3 regions of the Paenibacillus sp. PK3_47 genome follow, and region 3 is predicted to be linked to each of the others. Evidence: riboswitches for the same ligand, from Rfam matches in the RefSeq annotation. Region 3 holds a riboswitch; each other region holds the start of a gene.
What was found. Region 3 has a riboswitch for cyclic di-AMP ahead of C2I18_RS12200 (resuscitation-promoting factor). Riboswitches for the same ligand answer to the same signal wherever they lie in the genome.
Positions count from the first base shown of each region.

Region 1: it holds a riboswitch for cyclic di-AMP, as region 3 does, so the genes downstream of both, C2I18_RS23240 (C40 family peptidase) here and C2I18_RS12200 (resuscitation-promoting factor) in region 3, are expected to answer to the same signal.
Region 2: it holds a riboswitch for cyclic di-AMP, as region 3 does, so the genes downstream of both, C2I18_RS14820 (hypothetical protein) here and C2I18_RS12200 (resuscitation-promoting factor) in region 3, are expected to answer to the same signal.

Region 1 covers NZ_CP026029.1:5,373,292-5,376,534, reverse strand. The annotation lists gene C2I18_RS23250 (DUF6492 family protein) at 1-18, shown strand, start outside; gene C2I18_RS23245 (sugar phosphate nucleotidyltransferase) at 40-1,365, shown strand; gene C2I18_RS23240 (C40 family peptidase) at 1,452-1,919, opposite strand; cyclic di-AMP (ydaO/yuaA leader) riboswitch at 1,924-2,056, opposite strand; gene C2I18_RS23235 (hypothetical protein) at 2,736-2,963, opposite strand; gene C2I18_RS23230 (hypothetical protein) at 3,133-3,243, shown strand, end outside.
Region 2 covers NZ_CP026029.1:3,314,816-3,318,058, forward strand. The annotation lists gene C2I18_RS14810 (phosphodiester glycosidase family protein) at 1-500, opposite strand, end outside; gene C2I18_RS14815 (hypothetical protein) at 682-870, shown strand; cyclic di-AMP (ydaO/yuaA leader) riboswitch at 975-1,165, shown strand; gene C2I18_RS14820 (hypothetical protein) at 1,274-1,690, shown strand; gene C2I18_RS14825 (glutaredoxin family protein) at 1,812-2,054, opposite strand; gene ytxJ (bacillithiol system redox-active protein YtxJ) at 2,051-2,377, opposite strand; gene C2I18_RS14835 (SDR family NAD(P)-dependent oxidoreductase) at 2,598-3,243, shown strand, end outside.
Region 3 covers NZ_CP026029.1:2,717,831-2,721,073, reverse strand. The annotation lists gene rsmA (16S rRNA (adenine(1518)-N(6)/adenine(1519)-N(6))-dimethyltransferase RsmA) at 1-33, opposite strand, end outside; gene rnmV (ribonuclease M5) at 30-581, opposite strand; gene C2I18_RS12200 (resuscitation-promoting factor) at 734-1,921, opposite strand; cyclic di-AMP (ydaO/yuaA leader) riboswitch at 2,211-2,440, opposite strand; gene C2I18_RS12195 (TatD family hydrolase) at 2,639-3,243, opposite strand, start outside.

The sequences.
Region 1 (3,243 bases), 2.7 Mb from region 3:
ATTCCAGCCAGGCATTAAGCGTGAAGGAGGAAGGCAGCCTTGCATACCATCCTGTTATGCGGAGGTTCCGGGCAGCGGCTGTGGCCGCTGTCAGGCCCTGTCCGCTCAAAAATGTTCCTGAAGCTGCTGCCGGCTCCCGGCGGGGGCACCGAGTCGATGATTGAACGGGTGTGCCGGCAGCTGGAGAACAGCAGTCTCAGCCCATCAGCATTGTTCGTGGCACATGAGGACCAGACATCCCTCGTGCGCCGGTATACGGGGAACAGGTACGAAGTTCTCGGGGAGCCGCATAAACGCGGAACCTTTACGGCAGCTGCATTAGCTGCAGTTTATTTGTATGCCTCCCGCAAGGCTAAACCGGAAGATACTATATGCGTGGCTCCTGCAGATATGTATGCCGATGACGGATTTTTTCAGTGCTTCCATCAGTTCACGGATATTCTGTCCGCTTCACAAGCCGAGCTTGTACTGCTTGGGACAAGACCCGCCCATCCTTCGGATCAGTATGGCTACATACTTCCGGAGAAACCAGGCGGTAACACGGCTTATTCCCCTGTCCTGTCTTTTGAAGAAAAGCCTGATTCTTCTAAGGCCGGGGAGCTGATCAGGAGCGGCGCGCTGTGGAACTGCGGGGTTTTTGCTTTCAGGCTCGGCTTTATGCTGAGCCATCTGGAGCAAATGGGACTCCCTGCGGAGCCGGCTGCCTTCACCGCACTGTACCCGGGTTTTCCCGTACGCAGCTTTGACAAGGAAATAGCCGAACGGACCCGCAAAGCTGCAGTGCTCCGTCACGAAGGGGAATGGCGCGATCTGGGCAGCTGGGATACGCTGACTGCCCGGCTGCAGCAGACGGTGACAGGACCCGGAGGAATCTGGGGAAACAGCGGGAATACACATATTGTGAACGACTTGAAGCTGCCCATGATTGTCATCGGTGTTCCGGATATTGTTGCTGTAGGAAGTCCGGACGGCATCCTGATTGCCGGTAAACAAGAGGCGAATGCCATTAAAGACATTGTGCATCCGCCTTCAGCAGAGGCCGGTTACGGAGAAACCGCCTGGGGGCATTATATGGTCCTGGACCGGACCGGAAATGAAGGAGAGGTTGTGCTTACGGTTAAGCTGTTTTTGCTGCCAGGGCATGAGATGCCTGAGATGCCTTGCCTGCATAGCGGCAAACACTGGGTTATTTTATCGGGGCATGGAGAGGTTGTGCTGAACGGCCTGGCCCAGGCTGCCCGGAGCGGCGATTCGTTCACTGTAAACGGAGGCGACCTGCACGGAATCAGGGCTTTTGCTGCAATGGAGCTGCTGGAGATCCGGAGGGACGACCGGACGGAGGAAGTTGCGGTGTACAGCTCTTAGCCTCACCGTAAGTATATTAAAAAGAACAAGCTGACATCCGGCGGCCGGAGACAGCTTGTTCTTTGACATGATTATACTTATAAATATTAGTTGGCCATCTTGCTGTAGCTGGTCTCGCTCACTACACGGCGGGCAGTCACATAACGGTCGCGGTAATAGGAGTCTGTGAGCTTGCTGATTCTTACACCTTTGCTGCTGGAAGAATGAGCGAACTCACCGTCACCGATATAAATACCTGCATGCGAGATTCCGGAGCCGAGCGTATTGAAGAATACCAGATCTCCTTCACGGAGATCATCTTTAGCTACGGGTGTGCCGGCTTTGGCTTGCGAGGCTGAGGTGCGCGGCAGGTCACCTGAATTGAATTTTTCCATAATGTACAAAATAAATCCGGAACAATCGAAACCGGCGGTTGTAGTACCGCCCCATTGGTAAGGGGTTCCCAATACCTCTTGAACTTCGCTATTCAGTGATGATGTACTGGCGTATGTGCTGACTGGAGTGGACGTGAATAAAACTGCAGCTCCCATTAGAGACAAAATGAACTTTTTCAGAAACCTTTTCTCCCTTCAATGCCTACGGAGTTAGCTGAGGGTTCGGTTAAAGGTTCCCTATATTCCTTTGCCTTCAAGAATAATTCACCCAAGATTGGTTCCCCCGTTTTCGAAACGAAATTCGGCAACAACTCATTAATTTTTTGTAACTATTGATTCAATAGTATTGTATCCTGCTTCTTCCTGTCAATCCTATTTCATATATTCCTGTGTAAACTGCGATAACATAAATTCTGCACGGCAACGTGAAAATTGCTGAAACTTCCTTCTGATGTTACGTCAGGTGTAAAAATCAGGGTTATTTTGCGTGGTCAGCGCCTGAATTCATCAAAACCTTCATCTATGAAAATAGTAAAAATAAGTAACATTAATGTAATCATTAGGACATAGCTGCCCACTTTTTTTATATCGGTGAGAGGGTGGGGATACTTTAGGAAATATGAGAAATAGTACAATACAAATTTGACGCAGCGCTGAGAGGGGGTTGGGGGGATTAAGTGAAGGGCCGGTTATGGCCCCCTTATCCTCTGATCCTCTTCTTCTCTTCTCTTCTTCTCCTTTTATTCTTTTATCCTCTTCTCTCCATACCTCTTTTCATTTTTCTCTTTTCTGCTTTTCCTCTTTTCCGCTTTTCTGCTGTTCTGCTTTTCTGTTTTTCCTCTTTTCCGCTTTTCTGCTTTTCCTCACCCCTCTTTTCCTTGCAGCTAGCGGTTCAGTGAAATTACAGTGCCCACTGCCAATCGAAACTATCAGTATGTATAGGATATAGGCTCATCCTAATTGCAATTTGTCCTTCAACTAGCATAATGGTTAGGCTTATGAGGTATTTGTGCCTCTCGTTTCGCCGCTGTGGCTGATTTCTGCGGATTCGGAGGTATTTGTGCTTCTCATTTCGACATTGTGGCTGGTTTCTGCGGATTCAGAGGTATTTGTGCTTCTCATTTCGCCATTGTGGCTAGTTTCTGCGGATTCGGAGGTATTTGTACCTTTCATTTCGCCGTTGTGGCTGGATTCTGCGGATTCGGAGGCATTTGTGCCTCTCATTTCGCGGTGTGGCTAGTTTCTGCGGATTCGGAGGCATTTGTACCTCTCATTTCGCGGTGTGGCTAGTTTCTGCGGATTCGGAGGTATTTGTGCTTCTCATTTCGACGTTGCGGCTAGTTTCTGCGGATTCGGAGGTATTTGTGCTTCTCATTTCGCCGTTGCGGCTGGTTTGTGCGGATTCGGAGGTATTTGTGCCTCTCATTTCGCTGCTGGGGCTGATTTCTGCGGATTCAGAGGTATTTGTGCTTCTCATTTCGCCCGCCAGCCGATTTCCAGCGGA
Region 2 (3,243 bases), 600 kb from region 3:
ACCCCGTTCCGGATGATGACTCCATCGCTGCGGAAGCCGTAGTAATCGCCATTGATCGCAAAGACTGCATCATGGTCCTCAGCGATATCGGACGTGTCCCCGGTAATGTTGCGCCCGAAGGCATTGTCGGCAAAAGCCGATTGGATCAGAGAAGCATCAGACACCTGCACATCTGCGATGTAATAGGTGATCTGGTCGCTTCCGCGGCCGGTGGTGACCTGCTTAAGAGAGATGTCCATGTCATCGCTGCTGTAGTTCCAGTCATCGGATACGGCTTCCGGAGAATCCTGGCCGGCCTCATTTGAATCTGCCGCCGCCGCTGTACTGACCGCCTCTGTATTGGCTTCTGCACCGGAAACTGCCTGATCGGCAACAACGACTTCGACATGTTGAATCAGATAACGGTCGGCAAGCTGGTAGAGAATACCGCCTGTAAGCAGGGTGCTGAGCGTAATGGCAATGGTTATTTTTTTTCGTTTGGTTATATGTTGTTTTGGCATAAAGCGAATAACCGCCTTTCTTGTCCGGTAAGGATCTTGTTACACTGCCAAGCATAGGCGGCATACCTGAACACAGCCTGAGGATTCGTTGAGCGTTAGCTGAAAGTATGAATTGTGCATCCGGCTGCGCCTGGTGAAATGAAGAAGAATAGTGTACTTTAAGTAGTAAGGAGTGGTAACTGTGAAAAAAAGCATACAAACGCCCCTGCTGGTCGCGGCTTCGATCGTGCTGATCATTATCAGCAGTCTGGTCCGCCCGGATGGCTCTACGCTGCTCGGGGCGCTGCAGACGTTGATTCTCGGTTTAGGATTGCTCGGCTGCTGTACAGCGGCATGGAGATTTGTAAAAGGCGGCAAACGTAAGGGGTAACGGGGGCAAATGATTTTCAGGCGAAAAAGTTTATGCCTGTCATTCACGCGCAGAGTCTTGAAAACTACAACTAAAAGGCGTAACATCGGGGTAAGTACAACCGAATATGTAAACCGCTTAATTTCCGTTAAGGAAAGCGGGGGAACCAACAATCGGCAGCCTGGTCAAGGACCGGAGCCGGTTATGGGGTGAATCCTGGGGAAGTGCGAGAGAATGCTCGCATGGAAGACAGGTAGGGCGACTCTCACTGCCCGAATCCGGCAGCTAACCTCGTAAGCGTATGTAGAGAGGATGAGTGCTATGTGACCGCTAACCAGCCACAGAGGAGATCCTTTGTGGTTTTTTGCTGTGTTTTTATAGACCTGTATCAAATGCGGCCTAATCGAAAAGGAGATAGATAGAGATGGCGGATCAGGACGAATATGTACTCATTTGTGCACCGAACAAGGCTGGTGAGCATTTTATCAGGACACTGAAGTGTAAAGGTTACAAAATAGCGGGAATTGCGAATAATGCAGCGGAGAAAAAACGTCTGGAGGAGCTGGGCGTGGAGGTAAATCTTGTGGTGGACACCCGCCATGAGAATACATGGTTCCGGCCTGCCTTCCCGGTGGGCCAGGTCTATCTGTTCGAGAGCAGTGTGGCCTTATGCTGCCGTTATGTTCAAATGTGCCGGACCTGGACGACCAAATCCATATTCGTAATCACTTCTTCATTGAAGCCAAGACTGGTCTATAAGGGGCTCGGGGTAAGTCAGGTGATTTATTCCCACAGCGGCAATGTCGCGTATCTGGCGGAAAGCCCGGCTTCCCGGGGATAAATTGAAGACGGCACCTATTGACGGGCATAATAAAAATCCCGTATGCGAACGGCACGGAAGGCTGAGGCTTTCCGTGCCGTTCGCTATACGGGAGTGATATTGGACTATGGCAGTTTCCGGATTAACGGGCAGCCGCTTCAATGAGTTCCTTAAGTGCCGGAAGGTTGAAGCCTTTGACTGCACGGTCTTCGAATACGGTAACAGGCACGCCCATGAAGCCGAGCTTCTCGACTTCTTCCTGGTAATCGGTGCTTGTCATGACATCCCGGACTTCATACGCAATGCCCTGCTCTGACAAAAGCTGTTTTACCTGGTTGCAGTCGCTGCAGTTCGCGGTGGAGTAGACAATAACGGGCTGGCTCATTTACTCACGGCTTCCTTGATTGCATCCCGGGTAATTTTCCAGTGGGAGGTGTTCCAGCGGACTTCGCCGCCATCCAGAAGAAAAATTTGCGGGGACTCATGCTTGATGCCAAAATCCTCAGCGATTTGGTTGGACACCGGCCGGTCCTCAATGACATGAACGATGGCAGCCGGAGTGTCGGAGCCTTGTGCGTAAGCCTGGAATTCTTCATGCGCTTTGGCGCTGATCGGGCAGGTTGTGCTGTGTTTGAACAGCAGCTTTTTGCCTGGCTGACCTACATATTGGTTCAGTTCATCCAGCGTGTGGATTTGTTGAATAGACATAAGGAATCTCACCTTTCTGCGGTTGATTTTTGTTTGTTAACAATTAAGTTGTTAGCACCTGTAACTATGATTGTAACATAGTTCAAAATTAAATCAAAAAGAAGTCTTGGGCTGTTATCCAAAGGAAATTACCGTCCTGCTGTGGACATTGATAATGCTTCATAGCCATGCTAAGGTGAGAAAGAGATCGGGCATTCTATACTGGAAAAAAACTGAGGGGGTGTACTATATTAAAAAGGTCGCTTGTGTTACCGGCGCTGATCACGGTCTGGGAATGTGCCTGGCACGCTGGCTTCTGGAGAATCATTATACTGTGTTTGCCGGGCAGTACCTGCAGGATTCCCCTTCGCTTGCGGCGATGAAGACCCGGTACAGGGACAGGCTGTACCTGATTCCTCTGGACATCGGAGACCGGGAGAGCGTGAAGCAGGCTGCGCGGACCATAGCAGGGAGCACAGGACATGTCGATATTGTGATCAACAACGCGGGGATTATTCACAAAGCTGATGATGCCACGATGCTGGTGGATATGGACGATGAAGCCATGGCCCGGATATACAATGTGAATACGCTCGGCGCGCTGAGGGTCAGCAACGAACTGATGGGCCTGCTGCTGCAGGGCAAGCAGAAGCTGATTATTAACATCTCCTCCGAAGCCGGAAGTATTGGACGCAACAAACGGATTAATATGTACGGATACTGTATGTCCAAGGCGGCGCTGAATATGCAGTCCTCCCTGATGCACAATCATTTGAAGGTAATGGGGGGACAGGTCATGGTTTTTCACCCCGGCTGGATCCAGACTTACATGCATGGCGAAAAAGCCGTAGAAGCACCGATTACCCCGGAGGAGTCTGCCGGCAAAA
Region 3 (3,243 bases):
TGATGGAGATGAGATATGATCATTGCCGCTCATGAGGTAATGCCTCCCTGTTCAATTTGTGCGAGAGCAGCCTGAAACTCCTCCCGCGTGATGCCAAACATAGCCAGCCGCTTGTATAGCTGTTTACCGTTGCAGTATCCGATGCCAAGCAGATTACCCAGCGCCATTCTGCGTTCAGCCGCCTCATGATGGGCAATCATTCCGGCAGCAATAAGCTCATCCATGCCAATCAGTGCCGGAGCCCCTTCAAAGGAGGTATGCACATGGGCAAGGGCATGCCGGATAGCCTCCGGGGAAGCATTCTCCACCCCTATGTCCCCTTTGCGTGTAGCATCCTTTTCCGGTATAAAGGCATGCTTGCAACCGGGCACCTTGGAAGACACAATTTTGCGTATGCGTTCACCGGCATGGTCCGGATCCGTGAGGATAATAACTCCCCTGCGCTCCATGGCCAGCGCAATCTTGGCAATCACCCTGCGGTCCACTGCAGAACCGCCTGTCTCTATCGTATCGGCTTCTACCGCACGCTTGACGGCAACCGTATCGCTTTTACCTTCCACCACAATTAATTCCTTGATCATCTTCCGGCTCCTTCCCTTACAACACAAAAAGAAGAGGATTCGCTCCCCTTCTTATTGGCTAAAGAATGTATAAGTGATGAGCAGCATCCGTTCGTTAAGTGCTACCCTCACTATAGCTTATTACCTGCTAATTTGCAAAAGACTGTAACATGCTAATTGAGCTCCGGCTTTACAGGTCCAATCACATAAACAGTCCGGGATTTACGCCCAAAGTTACGGGCATGGCTCAGTGAATCGTAGTATACATCCACCTTATTGCCTTTGATGGCACCGCCGGTATCCTCTGCACGGCGGAATCCTAATCCCTCAATGTACACCCACCAGCCGATAGGAATTACATTCGGATCTACAGCAATAGTACGGCCTTCCGTTACGCGTGTGCCGGAAGCAGTCCGTGTTCCAATGCCCGGCTCTTCAGATGAGTATGCCGTCATGGATACGTTTTTAATCATTTTTTTGTACTGGAAGTCTACGCCTGCCTTGTGCACGACGTTGCTGGTTTTTGCAGCTTTTGCAGATTTTGCAGTTGTTGCTGCTTTTGCGGTGGTTTTGGAAGTTGTTTTTGGTTTGGATGTTGTTGCAGCAACTACAACGGGCTTAGGAACCGGCTTCGTACCAACGGCAATAATCTTGTCTTTGGTAACCGTCTCAACTTCCTTGCCGACCATGCTCATGGAAACCAGCTCACCATCTTGATAGATCTTCTCGATGTGCTGGACAATGGCACCCGGCTTGCCTGCTTGTGCAACTCTGTTGTCCCCTACGTACAGGGAAGGGTCTGCGGTTTTGATAACCCGGAAAGGCAAGCTTACCGTCCGTTCTACCTTTTGCTTGGTGATCCGGACAATCTTGGCCTCCATACCGGATGATACTGCGGTATCAAGCGAAGGGAAAATCTTGTCGTTGCCCTCCAGGCTGTAGCCCAGCTTGGTAATGGCATCCCCGAGCGATTTCTCGGTGGTATACAGTGTTTTGGTTGCCCCGTCTACAGTAAGACTAATCGCCTGCGCGCGGGTAATGACGACACGGTCACCGTCTTGTATTTCATCGCCAAGGCCTATGGATACTTTATCATGCGGCTGGACTGTAATCTGTTCTTTGGCCAGCACATCACTGAGCAGTGCCTCACGCGTCTCCAGCGTCAGCACTTTCCCGTCTATTACTAAATTTATTACTTTATTGCCTTGACCGTGTACGTACAGCAGAATAAGCAGCGCGATAACGATTGATACCACACCTGCAAGCGAAAGTACGCGAGGATTCACTTGCTTCCACCGTAATGCGAAAGACCTGCTGGATGATTGCGAATCATGGGATACTTCTGGTTGGAATACGCCCATTCTCTCCATCCTCCTTACATAGCCCCGTCGTCCAAGTTGTATATCATGTAGACTGCATCATTTGTGACGAAACTAGGTTTGAGATTGCAACAGGATACGCCCGCATTGCTTCAGCGTTTCCTGCTCATGGATCGCCTGCTCGGCATAGTGGCTCCAGAACACTGTTATATAACAGTATGCCGGGTTCATTCGCATTATTCAAAACAAAAGAAGCCTAAAAAGAGTTCATAGAGGACTCTTTCGTGGCTTCTCCGGATGTCAGAATACGCGGGAATGTTATGCACGAGGTTGCCTCTCTTACTTTGCGCTTACGGGGTTAGCTGTCGGGTTCGGGCATAAGAGAGACGCCCTATCTCAGGTCACCCGCTCATGGCGGTTGCCCTCAAATTCACCCCAAAGACCACGTGAAGAAATCAAATAATGTCTGCGCATATTACGTGTTGTACTCTATGTACTGGCATGCAGCAGTGCAATATTGGTTCCCCCGTTCTCCGTACGGAGACTCAGCGAGACGATCCATGAATCAGTGACTGTCACAGTAACAACAGCTCACTGCACTGAAAAGATGATATCCTGTTTTGATGCATGTTGTAAAGGACGGTTCAACCACGTTTAAGCAAAAAAATGATTAAAAATTTGTAATAATCGGCCATTTTTTTATTAAAAAAGTTTAATAGGTCGGCTATACTCTATTTTTCACCTGTTTTACTCCCGTTTTCAGACAATCCCAAATCGTTCCAGTGCGTTCGCATACGTAATTTCAGCTAATTCCTGTAAATCAATCCCTTTTATTTCCGCGGCTGCCTCAGCTACCAGCTTCACATGAGCAGTCTCATTTCGCTTGCCCCGGAACGGGTGCGGTGTAAGGTATGGAGAGTCCGTTTCGATGAGTAATCTGTCCAGCGGGGTCTGGGCGAGAACCTCCTTGGGCACCCTGGCATTCTTGAAGGTTATCGGCCCTCCGAAGGACAGATGGAACCCGAGATCGAGACACATTTTGGCCGTTTCCCAGCTCCCGGAGAACGAGTGCATGACTCCGCCGATCTCGTCTGCCTTTTCCTCACGCAAAATACGCACCACATCCTCATGGGCATCACGGTTATGAATACTAATTGGCATTTTCAGCTCGCGGGCCAGCCGGATTTGCTTGCGGAACACCTCATGCTGTACCTCTTTGGGAGAAGTGTCCCAGTAATAATCAAGCCCAATCTCGCCGATGGCGACTACTTTGGGATGGCTGCACAAGGATGCGATCCACTCCAGATCTCCTTCCTTCATGTCAATTGCATCCTGGGGATGCCAGCCGACGGCTGCATAAATAT